DNA from 4 places in the Rhizobium sp. 62_C5_N11_2 genome. Region 4 is predicted to be linked to each of the others. Evidence: riboswitches for the same ligand, from Rfam matches in the RefSeq annotation. Region 4 holds a riboswitch; each other region holds the start of a gene.
What was found. A riboswitch is a leader RNA that binds a small molecule or an ion and turns the genes downstream of it on or off. The one in region 4 is predicted to bind thiamine pyrophosphate.
Positions count from the first base shown of each region.

Region 1: another riboswitch for thiamine pyrophosphate. It lies ahead of thiC (phosphomethylpyrimidine synthase ThiC); the one in region 4 lies ahead of thiM (hydroxyethylthiazole kinase).
Region 2: another riboswitch for thiamine pyrophosphate. It lies ahead of AB8B31_RS19965 (YkoF family thiamine/hydroxymethylpyrimidine-binding protein); the one in region 4 lies ahead of thiM (hydroxyethylthiazole kinase).
Region 3: another riboswitch for thiamine pyrophosphate. It lies ahead of AB8B31_RS32110 (phosphomethylpyrimidine synthase ThiC); the one in region 4 lies ahead of thiM (hydroxyethylthiazole kinase).

Region 1 covers NZ_JBPWPW010000002.1:636,084-639,972, reverse strand. The annotation lists gene thiC (phosphomethylpyrimidine synthase ThiC) at 1-1,788, opposite strand, end outside; TPP riboswitch at 1,888-2,020, opposite strand; gene AB8B31_RS26605 (CobW family GTP-binding protein) at 2,638-3,612, shown strand; gene AB8B31_RS26600 (DUF1097 domain-containing protein) at 3,651-3,889, shown strand, end outside.
Region 2 covers NZ_JBPWPW010000001.1:4,057,995-4,061,883, forward strand. The annotation lists gene AB8B31_RS19950 (SDR family NAD(P)-dependent oxidoreductase) at 1-217, opposite strand, end outside; gene soxR (redox-sensitive transcriptional activator SoxR) at 369-833, opposite strand; gene AB8B31_RS19960 (NADPH-dependent FMN reductase) at 917-1,513, shown strand; TPP riboswitch at 1,758-1,871, shown strand; gene AB8B31_RS19965 (YkoF family thiamine/hydroxymethylpyrimidine-binding protein) at 1,862-2,470, shown strand; gene AB8B31_RS19970 (ABC transporter permease) at 2,483-3,289, shown strand; gene AB8B31_RS19975 (ABC transporter ATP-binding protein) at 3,286-3,889, shown strand, end outside.
Region 3 covers NZ_JBPWPW010000004.1:79,068-82,956, forward strand. The annotation lists gene AB8B31_RS32100 (hypothetical protein) at 1-83, shown strand, start outside; partial or broken gene AB8B31_RS32105 (DUF2726 domain-containing protein) at 228-563, opposite strand; TPP riboswitch at 1,206-1,336, shown strand; partial or broken gene AB8B31_RS32110 (phosphomethylpyrimidine synthase ThiC) at 1,588-1,800, shown strand; gene thiO (glycine oxidase ThiO) at 1,803-2,783, shown strand; gene thiS (sulfur carrier protein ThiS) at 2,780-2,977, shown strand; gene AB8B31_RS32125 (thiazole synthase) at 2,979-3,752, shown strand; gene AB8B31_RS32130 (thiamine phosphate synthase) at 3,749-3,889, shown strand, end outside.
Region 4 covers NZ_JBPWPW010000003.1:341,910-345,798, forward strand. The annotation lists gene thiD (bifunctional hydroxymethylpyrimidine kinase/phosphomethylpyrimidine kinase) at 182-991, opposite strand; gene thiE (thiamine phosphate synthase) at 988-1,623, opposite strand; gene thiM (hydroxyethylthiazole kinase) at 1,620-2,423, opposite strand; TPP riboswitch at 2,474-2,570, opposite strand; gene AB8B31_RS30715 (invasion associated locus B family protein) at 3,262-3,889, shown strand, end outside.

The DNA of each region.
Region 1 (3,889 bases), on a different contig from region 4:
AAGATCGCCGCCATCGCGATATTTGGCGGCCATGGCTTCCAACCCCTCCCTCTGCGCTTCGGCGCGGATATCGTGCGAAATCCGCATGGAGCAGAATTTCGGGCCGCACATGGAGCAGAAATGCGCCACCTTATGCGCCTCCTTCGGCAGCGTTTCGTCGTGGAAGGAACGGGCGGTTTCCGGATCGAGAGAGAGGTTGAACTGGTCCTCCCATCGGAACTCGAAACGGGCGCGCGACAGCGCATCGTCGCGCACCTGCGCCGCCGGATGGCCCTTGGCGAGATCGGCGGCATGCGCCGCGATCTTATAGGTGATGACGCCCACCTTGACGTCGTTGCGGTCCGGCAGGCCGAGATGTTCCTTGGGCGTCACGTAGCAGAGCATGGCGGTACCGAACCAGCCGATCATCGCAGCCCCGATGCCGGACGTGATGTGGTCGTAGCCCGGCGCGATATCGGTGGTTAACGGTCCGAGCGTATAAAAGGGCGCCTCGCCGCAGACCGCAAGCTGCTTGTCCATGTTTTCCTTGATCTTGTGCATCGGCACATGGCCGGGACCTTCGATCATCACCTGGCAATCCTTCGCCCAGGCGATTTTCGTTAACTCGCCGAGCGTTTCCAGTTCCGCGAACTGCGCCGCATCATTGGCATCAGCGATCGATCCCGGGCGCAGGCCATCACCGAGCGAGAAGGAAACGTCGTAAGCGCGGCAGATGTCGCAGATCTCCTCGAAATGCTCGTAGAGAAAACTCTCCCTGTGGTGGTGCAGACACCACTTGGCCATGATCGAGCCGCCGCGGGAAACGATGCCGGTGACGCGATTGACGGTCAGCGGGATATAGGCGAGCCGCACGCCGGCATGGATGGTGAAATAGTCGACGCCCTGCTCGGCCTGTTCGATCAGCGTATCGCGATAGACCTCCCAGGTGAGGTCCTCGGCAATGCCGTTCACCTTTTCGAGTGCCTGGTAGAGTGGCACTGTACCGATCGGCACCGGCGAATTGCGGATGATCCATTCGCGGATATTGTGGATGTTTCGGCCTGTCGACAGGTCCATGACCGTATCGGCGCCCCAGCGGATGGCCCAGACCATCTTTTCGACTTCCTCCTCCATCGACGAGGTGACAGCCGAATTGCCGATATTGGCATTGATCTTTACCAGAAAATTGCGACCGATGATCATCGGCTCCAGTTCCGGGTGGTTGATATTGGCGGGAATGATTGCCCGACCGGCAGCGATTTCCTGGCGGACGAATTCGGGCGTGACATAGTCAGGGATATGGGCCCCAAAACTTTCGCCGTCGCGGATGAGAGCATCCTTGGCCGCCTCTCGGCCGAGGTTTTCGCGAATGGCGATGAATTCCATCTCCGGCGTTACGATGCCGGCCCGCGCATAGGCGAGCTGGGTAACGGCCCTCCCCGCCTTCGCCTTGAAAGGCTGGTTGCGAACGGGGAATTCCGGCGTCAGCCGGTCGCCGGAAACAAAGCCGTTATCCTCCGGCCTGACGATGCGGCCGGCATAGGATTCCACATCGCCGCGAGCAAGAACCCAGCTTTCGCGCATGCGTGGCAAGCCTGCATCGATGCGGATTGCAGCGCCTTCTGCTGTGTAGGGACCGGAAGAATCGTAGACAGTGACCGGCGGTTCGCCAGAGGTCGGATGCAATGCGATCTGACGCATCGGTACGCGGATATCCGGATGAATGGTGCCTGCTTTCAGGACTTTCGCGGAGGCGGGAAGCGGACCTGTGGTGACGACCGGAGTGAGTTTGGTGGCTGCAATATTCATGGTTCGAGGCTCCAAGTTTTGACGTTTGGAGACCCAGTTCCAGTGTTGGAATGATGAAAAAACGCCGTGGATTCCGAAGGACGGATACCCGCCCTCGCTGCCGCAGCGCCCGCACCGTCCCTACGCCAGTATGAACTGGATCAGGTTCAACGGGTCACTGCGCCTCGGGCGGCCAAAGCCGATCCGACCAGCAGTATCTCAGCCCCTTGGCGGGACCCCCCTGGTGAATAGGGCTAAGCTATTGTGAGAAATGCCGCTCCGTCAAGCCCTTAGGGCACCATTCAGAACCCATATCCCGACCGCTTGAGTTCTGTTCATCGCGCCGCTGGGCTGACTGGCTTCATGGAGTTTAGCGAATGTGGCATGCTCAGCGCCGGCCCAATTCCCCGCCAGAACCTCCAGGAACGCAAAGCAGTCGCCAACGGCTCGGTGCCCATCCGCTGTCACCCGACCACCCCTAGCGGCACCACTTTCGCCGGCGACAATAGAATGCCCTCGAAAAGCCAACTTGCGCATGGCGTCCCTCGCCAAAGCTGCGCAAACCAGACTGTTTTTCATGCCCATCCTGTCAATGATCGGGAAAGGGGCAATAAGATCAATAATTAGACGGTATGATCAGTTTTTAATCAAAAATCAAAAAGCTCATCATTTTGGCAGAATCTGCGGTTTATTTGGCCGAATATGAAACATCAGGTCTCTTGCCTCGTGACGGTATTGCAAGTGTAATTCTCCTCGTCTGATCGGCGCTTCCGGCGTAATCAGACCAGCAAACAGCAGCGGAGCCGCCTTTTCAGCCCGGTCATTTGGCCGAGACGGCGGAGGCGTGCTCGGACGGCAAGGGGATGAGGCATGGCAAAGCTTGCGACGACAATTCTGACCGGGTTTCTCGGGACCGGCAAGACCACGCTTCTCAATCACCTGCTCACCTCAATCGAAAACGAGAGCGTAGCGGTGATCGTCAACGAATATGGGGAGGTCGGCATCGATGGAAAGCTCGTGGTGCCGACGGCGGACGAGGTCATCGAGCTGAACAATGGCTGCATCTGCTGCACTGTCAGGGGCGATCTCATCGCCGCGATCGGCGAACTGCTGCGCTCCGGACGGCCAATCGACCGCATCATCATCGAGACTTCGGGTCTTGCCGATCCGGCGCCGGTTATCCAGTCCTTCCTGCTCGACGAAACGCTCGCCAGGCGGCTGCAGCTTGATGCGATCGTGACCGTCGTCGATGCCCGCCATATGAAGCAACAGCTCTCTCAGGACGAGGCGAGGGAGCAGATCAGCTTTGCCGACGTGCTGCTGCTCAACAAGATCGACCTGGAGAGCGCCGAGGACCTTGCCGCCACCGAGCAGCAATTGCGCGGGATCAATCCGCTTGCCCGGATCATCCGGACGAGGGATTGCAAGGTCGAGCTCTCCGCGGTGCTCGACGTCGGCGCCTTCGACCTCAAGAACATCCTGTCTATCGACCCCGATATTCTCAAGGACCATGAACACGAGCACGACCAGAGCATCGGTTGCGTGGCGATCCAGGACTTCGGCCCGCTCGATCCAGCGGCGCTGAACGTCTGGCTCAATCGCCTGGCTCAGGAGATCGGCACGGACCTCTTCCGCATGAAGGGCGTGCTGAATCTCCACGGCGAGCAGCGCCGCTATGTCTTTCACGGCGTGCACATGACGCTTGAAGGACGCCCCGGAAAGGCCTGGGGGCCATCGGAAAAGCGGCTCAACGAAATCGTCTTCATCGGCAGGAACCTCGACGACGCGATGCTTCGAGACGGCTTCATGAGCTGCCTCAGCCAGCAGCGCGCGCTGGCATCCTGATGCGCATCCGCCCAACCCCTCAACAAGGAGACAGACCCATGCCCCCGCTCGTTGCCGCAATGATCAGCCTCGGTGTGCTCGGCGCCATCGACACCTATATCACCGCGACGATATTTCCCGTTCCCGTGTGGGTCACCTTCATCGCCTGGGCGTCGTTCTTCGCCTGCGGCGGCGGAAACCAGGGTCTGGTCAAATCGATCGTTTCCAACTGGACCGGCATCGGCATCGCCTCGATCACGCTGCTGATCATCCAGTATGGCCCGGCCCACCCGATCTT
Region 2 (3,889 bases), on a different contig from region 4:
CACCGACTGCGGAGAAATCGGCATGCAGCAGCAGCGCCCGTCTTTCAGATTCAGCCGTCAGCAGGAAATCCGGGAGGTCGCGTCCCGGCTTGCGCCCGGTATGGACGATTACTTTCGCGCCGCAGTCCAGGAACTGCCGGGCCACTTCAAGGCCGATGCCGCGACCGGCGCCGGTCACGACCACATTGCGATTTTCGAACAGTCTGGGATGAAACACGAAGCCGTCCTCCTCGCGGACAGTGCCGCCGGTTGCGTCACTCGCCCTTAACATATGAGCACGCCGACCGAAAGAAAGGCGCGCATCGATCTTTCCCGGGAGAGACTTGGTCTCACCCCGGAAACTGCTCTTCCCAAGAAGTTCCAGCCTTTTAGTTTTCGGTCTCCAGAAGCCGCGCGCCTGGCCCCTCCCTGCCGAGCCGGTCGCAGGGATTGCGCAACGGACAGCTTTCGATCGACAGGCAGCCGCAGCCGATGCAACCTGTCAGACGGTCGCGCAGCAGGCTAAGCCGCCTGATTCGCGCGTCGAGATCATCCTTCCAGCGCGCCGACAGCGTCTGCCAGTCGGCGACGGTCGGCGTGCGTCCCTGCGGCAGGGACTCGAACGCCGCCTGGATTTCCGAAAGCGGAATGCCAACACGCTGCGCCACCTTGATGATGCCGAGCCGGCGCAGCACATCGCGGCCATAGCGCCGCTGGTTGCCGCGGGAGCGGATGCTCGAGATCAGCCCCTTGGTCTCGTAAAAATGCAGCGCCGAGACGGCCAGGCCGCTGCGCTCTGCCACTTCACCGACCGTCAGGAGCTTGCCGAGCGGCGCCGCAGGAATTGTATCCATCACCTCTTGACCTCAATATTAGTTGAGGTTTTATAACCTTGGCTCCTGCAATCGTAAAGTCCAATCGCAACAAGGAGCGACGCGTGAAAACACCCACCAGGCTGGCTGTCATCTATGGGAGCACGAGAGAGGGCCGCATCTGCGACCGGGTGGTCAAATGGCTGACGCAGGAGCTCGTCCGCTTCCCGCAATTTGATATCGACATCATCGACCCGCTGGATTTCGCGCTGCCGGCCAACCGTGACATGACGCACCCCGAAATCGACAGGCTCGCCGGACGGCTTGGCATGGCCGACGCCTTCATCATCGTCACGCCGGAATACAATCACAGCTTCACCGCCTCGTTGAAGTCGATCATCGATTTCTTCTTCGAGCCCTGGCAGGGCAAGCCGGTCGCCTTCGTTTCCTATGGCGGCATATCTGGCGGCCTGCGCGCCGTCGAACAACTGCGGCTCGTCTTTGCCGAACTCCACGCCGTGACGATCCGCGATTCGGTCAGCTTTGCCGCACCTTGGAACCGCTTCGACACAGACGGGCGGCTCGACAATCCCGCCGACGCAATGCGTTTGCTCGATCGGATGATGGCGAGGCTGGAATGGTGGACGCAGGCGCTCGTCACTGCCCGCAGCGATCGTCCCTATACCGACACAGAGCGCCGCGCGTCTTTTCGGACGCGCTAAGGACGCTCTATTACTTTGAATCTGCGCATAATCCTTTCCGAAAATCGATTCCGATTTTCGGGGTTATGCGCTAGCCGCCTGAGGCAGAGAGCTCCGGTTCCGTTCCCGGCAGGTACGGAACCATTGGGAACACCCGGACAGGACCTCCGTCCGGGTGTTTCCCGTCGCATCAGGTCCATCCCGACCGCGCAGACGGGTTCGCAATTTTGCTGTTGCGGGGAGGAAACCCCGGTGATAGTTTCCGCGCAAATAACAGGGGAGCTCCGTATCGCCGGGGCTGAGATGTGAGGTGCAAGCCTCTGGACCCTTCAAAGCTGATCTGGGTAATGCCAGCGGAGCGAGGTTCAGATGTTCTCAGGCGCACAGGTGTCACTCTATCCGATGTCCGGCAATTTCGTCGGCATCATTCTTGATGCCGTCAAGGCGCTCGACCCCTATCGCGACCGGCTGCGCATCGAGACCGATGACATCTCCACACTGCTGGTCGGCCCGCCTGACATTCTCTTCGCCGCCATGCACGATCTTTTCGTCGCCGCCGCAAAGACCGGCGAGCATTGCGTCCTGTCAGCCGCCGTTTCACGCGGCTGCCCCGGCGAGCCTGACGACGCCATCTGCGGCGTCAACCCCTCCCTCGGTCAGGCGGAGCCGCTTGCCGAGCGTATGACAGCCGCACTTGCCGCCGTTGAAACCACCACCGAGACCGGCCAGCCGACCGCTGCGCAATTCTCGCTCTACGTCATGGGAACCGGTACCCATATGGACGAGATTTATGGCTGCATCGACTTCCTGAAGCGCTCTGGCACCTTCGACCGTGCCAAGAATTTCTGCACCAGGCTTTCTGGCGATGCCGGTGCCGTCTTCGCAACCATTCGTGAGGCCTTCTATCGCTTCGGCGACCCCGAGGGACATGTTACCCTCGACATCACGGCGTCTGCCAATAGCCCGACGAAAGCCTGAAATCGAACGCTGATGACACTGCCACAACCATCGGCTTCGCGCCTTGCCGCGCTCCGCGCCGCTCTCTACCGGGGCATACCCGCCTTGCTGGCCGGCTGCGTCTTTTTGGCGGCATGGGAACTCTATGTCGATCTTTCCGGTATCAAAGCTTCCATCCTGCCGGCGCCTTCGCGCATCGTCATCCAGGGCTGGCTGAACCGCGAGGCGCTGATATCAAACACCTGGCCGACGCTCGGCGCGACACTCGGAGGTTTCGCGCTGTCGCTGGCCTTCGCCTTCGCCGCCTCGATCCTCATGGATTTCGTGCCCTTCATGCGCCGGGCATTGCTGCCGATCTTCATCGCCAGCCAGACCCTGCCGCTGGTGGCGATCGCGCCCCTCGTCGTCCTCTGGTTCGGCTTCGGCCTGTTGCCGAAGATCCTGCTGGTGGCGCTCGTCACCTTCTTCCCGCTGCTCGTCGCCTTGCTGCAGGGCTATGAATCGACTGACCGCGACATCGCCGAATTGCTGAATTCGATGAAGGCGAGCCGCTGGCGCATTTTCCGCCTGGCACGGCTTCCCTCCTCGCTGCCCTATTTCTTCGCCGGCCTGCGGATCTCGATCACCTATGCTGTCGTCGGCGCGATCTTTGCCGAATATGCCGGCGCCGCCCGCGGCCTCGGCATCTATATCCTCAACGCCAAGAACAATTTCCGTCCCGATCTCGTGCTCGCCGCCGTCGTCATCAGCGCCGTTCTGACACTCTGCCTCTTCGGAGCGACGCTATTGATCCAGCGCCTCGTCATGCCCTGGCAGCCAACCGCGGAGCGGCGCCGATGAGCGATACAATGGTTGAACTGCACAATATCTCGAAGTCCTTCGACGGCATGAAGGTGCTCGGCGATATTTCGCTCGCCGTCGCAGACGGCGAGTTCGTTTCGATCGTCGGCCCGTCCGGCTCCGGAAAATCGACGGTGCTGCGACTGCTGACCCAGGCACTGCGCCCCGATGCCGGCACCATGCTTTTTAAGGGCGTGCCGCTGGAACAGGCGCCGCATTCCTTCGCCTTCATGCCGCAACGCGATGCGCTGATGCCCTGGCGCCGGATCATCGACAATGCGGCACTCGGTCTCGAGGTGAAAGGCATGAGCCGCCGCGCGGCCCGCGCCGCCGTCGCGCCGCTGTTCGAGAGCTTCGGCCTTGCCGGCTTCGAACACCACTATCCCTCCGAACTGTCAGGCGGCATGCGCCAGCGCGCCGCGCTGCTGCGCACCGTCGTCCAGACCCAGGACATGCTGCTGCTCGACGAGCCTTTCGGCGCGCTCGACGCGCTGACGCGCACGCAGATCCAGGAATGGCTGCAGGGCATGTGGACCGAACACCGTTGGACGGCGCTGCTGATCACCCATGATGTTCGCGAGGCCGTGTTCCTCTCCGACC
Region 3 (3,889 bases), on a different contig from region 4:
CCGCCGCCGATTTTTCGCGAGCACAGAAGGCGGTATTGCGCGCCGAATTTTCGCTTGAAGCAGCGGAGAAAGTCGACCGGTAGAGAGCTAAGAACCAGCAGATGAACCAACCGCCTTGGCAGCGAACCAGCGTAACCACTGTCCTGATGCAACGTTCCGCGTCATCGCTTGATCATTGATGTTCAGCCTCAGCTTGAAATTAGTGCTCACGTTACGAATGCGAAACCTACCCGGGCTCCCCTCTTGTTCAGCAATGGCTGGATGGTGAACTTCGAGCGCATCACGATACGGAGTTGATCCGCGGCGTCGACCGGCCGTAATGGCTCCGCAGCTGGTGTCTTAAGCCAGGGTCCGAGTACGGCACGCTCATTCCAGCGCGTTTCCTCCGAGCGCCATCTGTTTTTCTCCCGCCAAGCCTGTTTGCTCATCGTAGCTAGGAACTGCTCAACGGCCATGCCAATGATAACGCCCTCAAACAGCGCGGCGATTAGCAGTTCAGGAATTTCGAAGTCTGCAATGGCTATACCGCCCGAAGCGCCTACTGCGGCAGCCCCGATGATCAGCCGAGGTGCTGCTCACAGCACCAACCTTTGGCCATATTGCATGCCCCTCTCCGGATTTCCCGCCACGATAGTACAACGCGCGTACCATATCCAAAAAAATGAGGCCTCGACCGCATGAAGCTTCCCCCGAGAAACCGATATTGGCTCTAGAGGACAGTCGACATCCGCTTCCGCTCAGGACGTTCCTACGTCGTGGCACGGCGCGATTTCGAGGCCAGCGCTCCGGCTTGTTGCTATGGAGCTCACGTTTTGGACGAAGATCGCATAATGGATCGTCGGGGACGGCGTGATCGCGCTGCTTGTGGGGTCGATTCGGATCCAGCCGGTGGGATTCGGGTGGCGGAAGCGCTCGCGCACTGAGAGCCTGCGCAATCGACAAAGCTAAGCACCTTCGCGGGCCGAAGGAACCTGTCTTAAGGAACGGGCGGGCCCGGCATTTCTCGCCTCGGTGGAGGTGGCGAATATCCGCCAGTTAGGTTCCTATTGCGGCGCGCATATCGCGCTTGTGAAATGCAATTAGCGGAGGCACGGAGACTTCCGGTTTCAACGGCGATTTTAGACGGGAAGCCGTCATGCTTGACGAGCAAGAAAAATATGCATTAGGCCTTGCTTGACAGAAGGGCAGCTCCGGTCTTTCATGGCGGCATTCACCAGGGGGGCCCGGCAAGGGGCTGAGATACTGCTGAACAATAAGGTGTTGCTTGTTGTGGCGCAGTGACCCGTTGAACCTGATCCAGTTCATACTGGCGTAGGGACGGTGCAAGCGCTCCAAGGCTTCGGATTCACGCGTGGAATCCATGCCGGCGTCTTTTCATCATTCCGGCTGACTGGGTCTCCAACTTTCAATTTGGAGCCTCAAACTATGACATTGCCGCAAAAAACTTCACCCCAACCGTCACCACCGGCCCGCTGCCAGTGTCGCGGAAGATCCATACCGGGAGTTATCCACAGTCATGTCCGCGTGCCGATGCGCGGAATCAGCGTCCATCCGACCGCCGGCGAGCCGCCTTTCGTCGTCTATGATTCCTCCCATCCCGACACCGCCCGCAGCTACCGTGACGAGACCTTGCCGAAGGAAGCGCACAAGGTGGCGCATTTCTGCTCGATGCGCATATCGCACAACATCCGCGCCGAGGCGCAGAAGGAGGGGCTGGACGCGATGGCGGCGAAATACCGACAGGGCGGCGAACTTTACATGTCGGTCGTAGAGGCCGCTAAAATACCGATTGGAGGATGACCATGCGCGTTCTTGTCAAGGGGGCCGGCGTTGCCGGCCTCACCGTGGCCTGGCAGCTTTATCGCCAAGGCTTCCGCGTCACCCTTACGGAGCTGGCCGACAAGGTCGGGGGCGGCGCCTCCGGCCTTGCCGGCGGCATGCTCGCCCCGTGGTGCGAACGGGAAAGTGCGGAGGAACCGGTGCTGACGCTCGGTCGTAATGCCGCCGATTGGTGGGAGGCAGCATTGCCCGGCCACGTCAAACGCCGAGGAACGCTGGTGGTCGCGGGTGGGCGAGATACCGCCGAGCTGGACCGCTTTTCCCGCCGCACAAGCGGATGGGAATGGCTGGACGAGGCGGCGATCGCAGCTCTGGAGCCTGATCTCGCCGGCCGCTTCCGCAGGGCGTTGTTCTTCCGGCAGGAAGCGCACCTCGATCCACGGCAGGCGCTCTCGGGACTTGCGGCAGGACTGGAGAACGCCCGCGTGCTTCTCGTGTTCGGCGTCACGGGCAATGCGAACGTTGCCCATTATGACCGGGTGATCGACTGCACCGGTGCCGCCCAGATTGGCCAACTGCCCGAATTGCGTGGTGTTCGAGGCGAGATGCTCTGCGTCGAAACGCGCGAGGTCAGCCTTTCTCGCCCCGTCCGCCTGCTGCATCCGCGCCACCCGATCTATATCGTGCCGCGCGAAAAGAACTGCTTCATGGTCGGTGCGACGATGATCGAAAGTGACGATGCGGGGCCGATTACCGCGCGTTCGCTGATGGAGTTGCTGAATGCTGCCTATGCGATGCATCCCGCCTTCGGCGAGGCACGCGTCACGGAAACAGGCGCAGGCGTGCGGCCCGCTTATCCCGATAATCTACCGCGCGTGACGCAGGAGAAACACACCCTCCATGTCAACGGCCTCTATCGCCATGGCTTTTTGCTGGCGCCGGCCATGGCCGGAGAGGTGGCGCGGCTTCTTCTAACAGAACAAACGGAAAGGAGGGCGCCATGACCTTCATCATCAATGGCGAGGAACAACAGGTCGCGGCCGCGACGCTCGCAGATCTGCTTCTCGCTCTGGACTACGAAGGCGGGTGGCTCGCAACCGCGGTGAACGGCGAACTGGTACACCGCGAGGATCGCGTCGATTTCATGCTTGGCGAGCGCGACCGCATTGAAATTCTCTCACCGATGCAAGGAGGCTAAGATGCTGAAACTTTACAGCGTCGAGGTCCATTCCCGGCTGCTGCTTGGCACCGCCCGCTACCCGTCTCCGGCCGTGCTTGCGGAAGCAGTGAGACGATCGAAGACCGAAATTGTAACTGTTTCGCTTCGGCGCGAGGCCGTCGGCGGCAAGGCGGGCGGCGCCTTCTTTGAGCTGATCCGCGAGCTTGATGTGCGCGTGCTTCCCAACACGGCCGGATGCCACAGCGTGCAGGAGGCTGTGCTGACGGCGAAGATGGCGCGCGATGTTTTCCGCACCGACTGGATCAAGCTCGAAGTGATCGGCCATCACGATACGCTGCAGCCCGATGTTTTCGGCCTCGTCGAGGCGGCACGCATCCTGACCGGCGAGGGCTTTCACGTCTTCCCCTATACGACCGACGATCTTGTCGTCGCCGAAAGGCTGCTGGACGCCGGCTGCCGCGTCCTGATGCCTTGGTGCGCGCCGATCGGCTCTGCCATGGGAGCGGTGAACCCGATGGCGCTGCGGGCATTCCGAGCACATTTTCCGGATGTGCCGCTCATCGTTGATGCCGGCATCGGCCGCCCATCTCATGCCGCCGCCGTCATGGAATACGGCTATGATGCCGTTCTTCTGAACACCGCCGTTGCCGGCGCGGGTGATCCCGCCGCCATGGCCGAGGCCTTCGCGTTTGCCATCAATGCCGGCCGCATCGCGCATGGCGCCGTGCCGCTGGAGCCGCGCGACATGGCCGTTCCTTCCACTCCCGTCATCGGAAAGGCCGTCTTTTCATGAAGCTCGATCCCTTCTATCTCATCGTCGACAGCGCCAACTGGGTCGAGCGTCTCGTGCCGCTCGGCGTCAAACTCGTCCAGCTGCGCATCAAGGACCAGCCAGAGCCGGTGCTTCGCGAGGAGATCCGGCGTGCGAAA
Region 4 (3,889 bases):
TATCCCCTTTTAGTGTCATAGATTTGGCCATCTGGCAGGGCTTGTCAACAAGGTTTTTCAACGAGAGAAAGGGACGCCCCGCCGCGGTCGCTGCGGTTTCAACGCAAAGTAGGTGCCGAACGAAAAAAGGCCCGGGAGGCCGGGCCGTTTTCGATTGGCGGCATGTTCGCTGAGCGAGTGCTTATATATCGTCTTTCCAGAGCGCATGAAAATGCTGCACCGGACCGTGGCCGGAGCCGACGGTGAGGTGTCCGGCAGCCGCGACCGCGCCGGCAAGGTATTCCTTCGCGATGGCGACCGCCTCCCGCGCCGAGGCGCCCTTGGCGAGCTCGGCCGCCAGGGCGCTGGAGAGCGTGCAGCCGGTGCCGTGGGTGTTCTTGGTCGGCACGCGCCTGGCTTCGAACCAGTGCAGGCCGGCGGCGGTGGCAAGCACGTCAGGGCTCTCGTCGCTGTCGAGATGGCCGCCCTTGACCAGCACTGCGGCCGGGCCAAGCGCGCGCAGGCGTTCGGCCTGCGCCGCCATGTCAGCGCGATTTGTCGCGACCGGCTGGTGCAGCAGCGCGGCGGCTTCGGGCAGGTTCGGGGTCAGCAGCGTGGCAAGCGGCAGCAGCCGATGGGTCAGCACGTCGACCGCTTCAGGCGCGAGCAGGGCGGCTCCACCCTTGGCGATCATGACAGGATCGATGACGATCGGAATGTCGCGGTGGTCAGTCAGCGCACCGGCAACGGCGTCGGCGATGCCGGCATTGGCGATCATGCCGATCTTGACGGCATCGACGCGGACATCGGCAAAGACGGCATTGATCTGGTCGGCGACGAATTGCGGCGGCACCAGATGCACACCGCTGACACCTTGCGTGTTCTGCGCCGTCAACGCGGTCAGCACCGCCATGCCGTAGACGCCGCGGGCGGAAAAGGCCTTGAGATCGGCCTGGATGCCGGCGCCACCGGAGGGATCGGAGCCGGCGATCGAGAGAACGTTGCGGATCATGCACGGGCCTTTCGGATTTCTGCGGCGATGCGGCGCGTGGCAGCTTCAGGGTCTGGCGTGCCGCAGATGGCGGAAACGACGGCAAGCCCTTTCGCGCCCGCGGCGAAGACTTGGGCGACATGATCCGCCTTGAGCCCGCCGATCGCGACCGATGGCACCGGCGAGGCCTTCACCAGCTTGGCAAGACCGTCAAAACCGATCGGCTGCTTGTGGTCGGCCTTGGTCGGTGTCGCAAACACCGGTCCGACGCCGGTATAATCGACCAGACCAGGATCAACGGCGGCGGCGAGCGGCGCGGTCTCGACCGAGAGGCCAAGGATCATGTCGGGGCCGATCATCGTCCGCGCTTTGTGTGCATCCATGTCTTCCTGGCCGATATGCAGACCGTCGGCGCCGATGGCGATTGCCGCCTCGACATCGTCGTTGACGATGAGCAGGGCGCCGGTCCCCTCCAATGCCTGTTTCAAGGCGCGGCCGGTCTCGATCATCCCGATGGTGGCGGCATGTTTGTCACGCAGTTGCACCATGGTCGCGCCGCCGGCAACGGCAAGTCGCGCCGTTTCGACCATGCCGATCCCGGCGCACAGATCGGGGTCGAGGACGAGATAGAGCGAAAGGTCGAAAGCTTTCATGCCGCCGATATCCTCGCCCTGGCGTCAAGCGTTTCGGGGTCGAGCGCAGCTAACGCATCGAGGAAACGCCATGAGAATGAACCGGGGCCGGCCGCCCCAAGTGCGGCCTCTTCGCCGGCGATGGCGAAGGTTGCTAGTGTCGCAACCGTCGCGCCGAAGATGTCTTCGGGTGCCGTCGCGGCAAAGGCGCCGACGAGGCAGGTGAGCGAGCAACCGAGCGCGGTGACTTGCGGCATCAGCGCCGATCCGCCTTCGATGCGCACGGCCTTCTCGCCGTCGGTGACGAAATCCACCGCACCGGTGACGGCGACGACCGCCCGCTGACGCTCAGCCAGCCATCGCGCAGAACCTTCCGCCTGTTCGACCGGGTCGCGGCTGTCGACGCCCTGGCCGCGGCTCTCTCCGCCAGCCAGGGCGATGATTTCGGAGGCGTTGCCGCGGATGATGGTCGGACGCAGCGCCAGGAGGTCGGCGACCGCGTTGCGGCGGAAAGCCGTCGCATAATGCGCGACCGGATCGAGCACCCAGGGCTTGCCGGCTGATGTCGCGGCCTTCGCCGCCGCCTGCATGCCGTCGATCCATTGCGTCGACAGCGTGCCGATATTGATTGTCAGCGCGCTGGCGATCCCGGCGAATTCGCCGGCTTCCTCAGCGGCGTGCACCATGGCGGGCGAGGCGCCGGATGCAAGCAGAACATTTGCGGCAATGTTCATGGCGACGTAATTGGTGATGCACTGAACGAGCGGCGGCTTTTCCCGCATCGCCTTCAGCATCGCTCCTGGTGTGGTCCTGGTCTGCATATGGCCCCTTTCAGGCGGGGGCGGGCACGGGGCGGTTCGTGCGGGCTAAGCCGCGACCCCGAGCGACTCCCTCCGCCGGCATTATCCGGTTCAGGTTCGAAGGGTGCTTCTCAGCCCGTCTTTCGACGAACGCCCCTGTCTCTCATCGCGCTCTTTTTCGCAGAGAACGGGCCTGATGTCACCTCGAAAATGACAATCATGCGACCGATGCGGCGCGACGATGGCTATGGATGATTTATGGGTCTGGATTGCCCTTCATAAGGACGAGAGATCGCCGCCGATTCGTGTCTTGACCAGGTTTTCCCGAATGTCGTCTGCGGGTTCTGTTCCGGGCTGCCCTCGTCGTTGCCGTTTTGCCATGCGGCTGTCCTCTCCTTTTCGAGAAGAATAACAGTAGCAACCGTGGGTGCAATGAATTTCTAAAATACATCTCTGTATTTGTGAGGAGCATCGAGAAAAACGCAGATGCCGGAGCGGCTCTTTTCTTCGAAGGAACGAGGCTCATCTTTTCAAGACTTCGCAGCAGTGTGGATAGTGCGGAATTATTCACCCTATCCGTTCATCTGTCGAATTTTCAATGCAAACGGGCAGGTGGACAGCTTCGCGTAAGTTGCGCGTCGTCTCATGGTCCTCGCCAATCGGTTTTATTCGAGCGTTGAAATCTCTTGGCGAATTCGTTGAGGGCGAGTCTCAGCCAAGGCAAGACTTAATCTCCCAGAACGTGAAGTAAATATCTAACGGAAACTTTACCGTGCTGACACGCTTAGGTTGACTAAATGACGGATTGTAGCGATACGGCTTTACACGCGAATAAAATCTTCCTGAAGTTGTATTTTCAATGAGAAAATTTTTGAGAATCGGCATGAAGCGGACTCGTCCGACTATCGCCCCTGTTTTGATATTCATTGCTTGTGCCAACCCGGCTTCTTCGCAATCACCTGTTCCGGCCGATCAAGGACCGGAACAGGTGCAGGCGCCCGCTCAACCGGCGCCGACCATGAAATCCCAGAAATTCGACGACTGGTATTATCGCTGCACCGGTTCGGCAGGCGCTGAGGCCTGCGAAGTCGCCCAGGTCGCGCAAGTCACCAAAGACGGCAAACCCATCAATATCCTGACGTTGGCGATCGCAGCTTCGCCGGCCGGTTCCCAGGGCAAGGGCGAAAAGGGCAAGGGCGACAAGGGCAAGCCGCGGCTGATGCTGACCGCCCTTCTGCCGCTCAACGTCTTCCTGCCCTCCGGCCTGTCAATCAAAGCCGATGGTAAGCCGGTCGCCAAACTCGACTATCGCAATTGCAACCAGTCCGGATGCTGGGCGCAGCAGGCGCTGGATACGAAGACGGCCGCGGCGCTGAAGAAAGGCTCTAGTGCTGAAGGGCTGGTGCGGCTGATGAACGGCCAGGACGTCAATATCCGTTTCTCGCTGAAAGGGCTGAAGCCGGCCCTCGACGAACTCCAGCCCACTG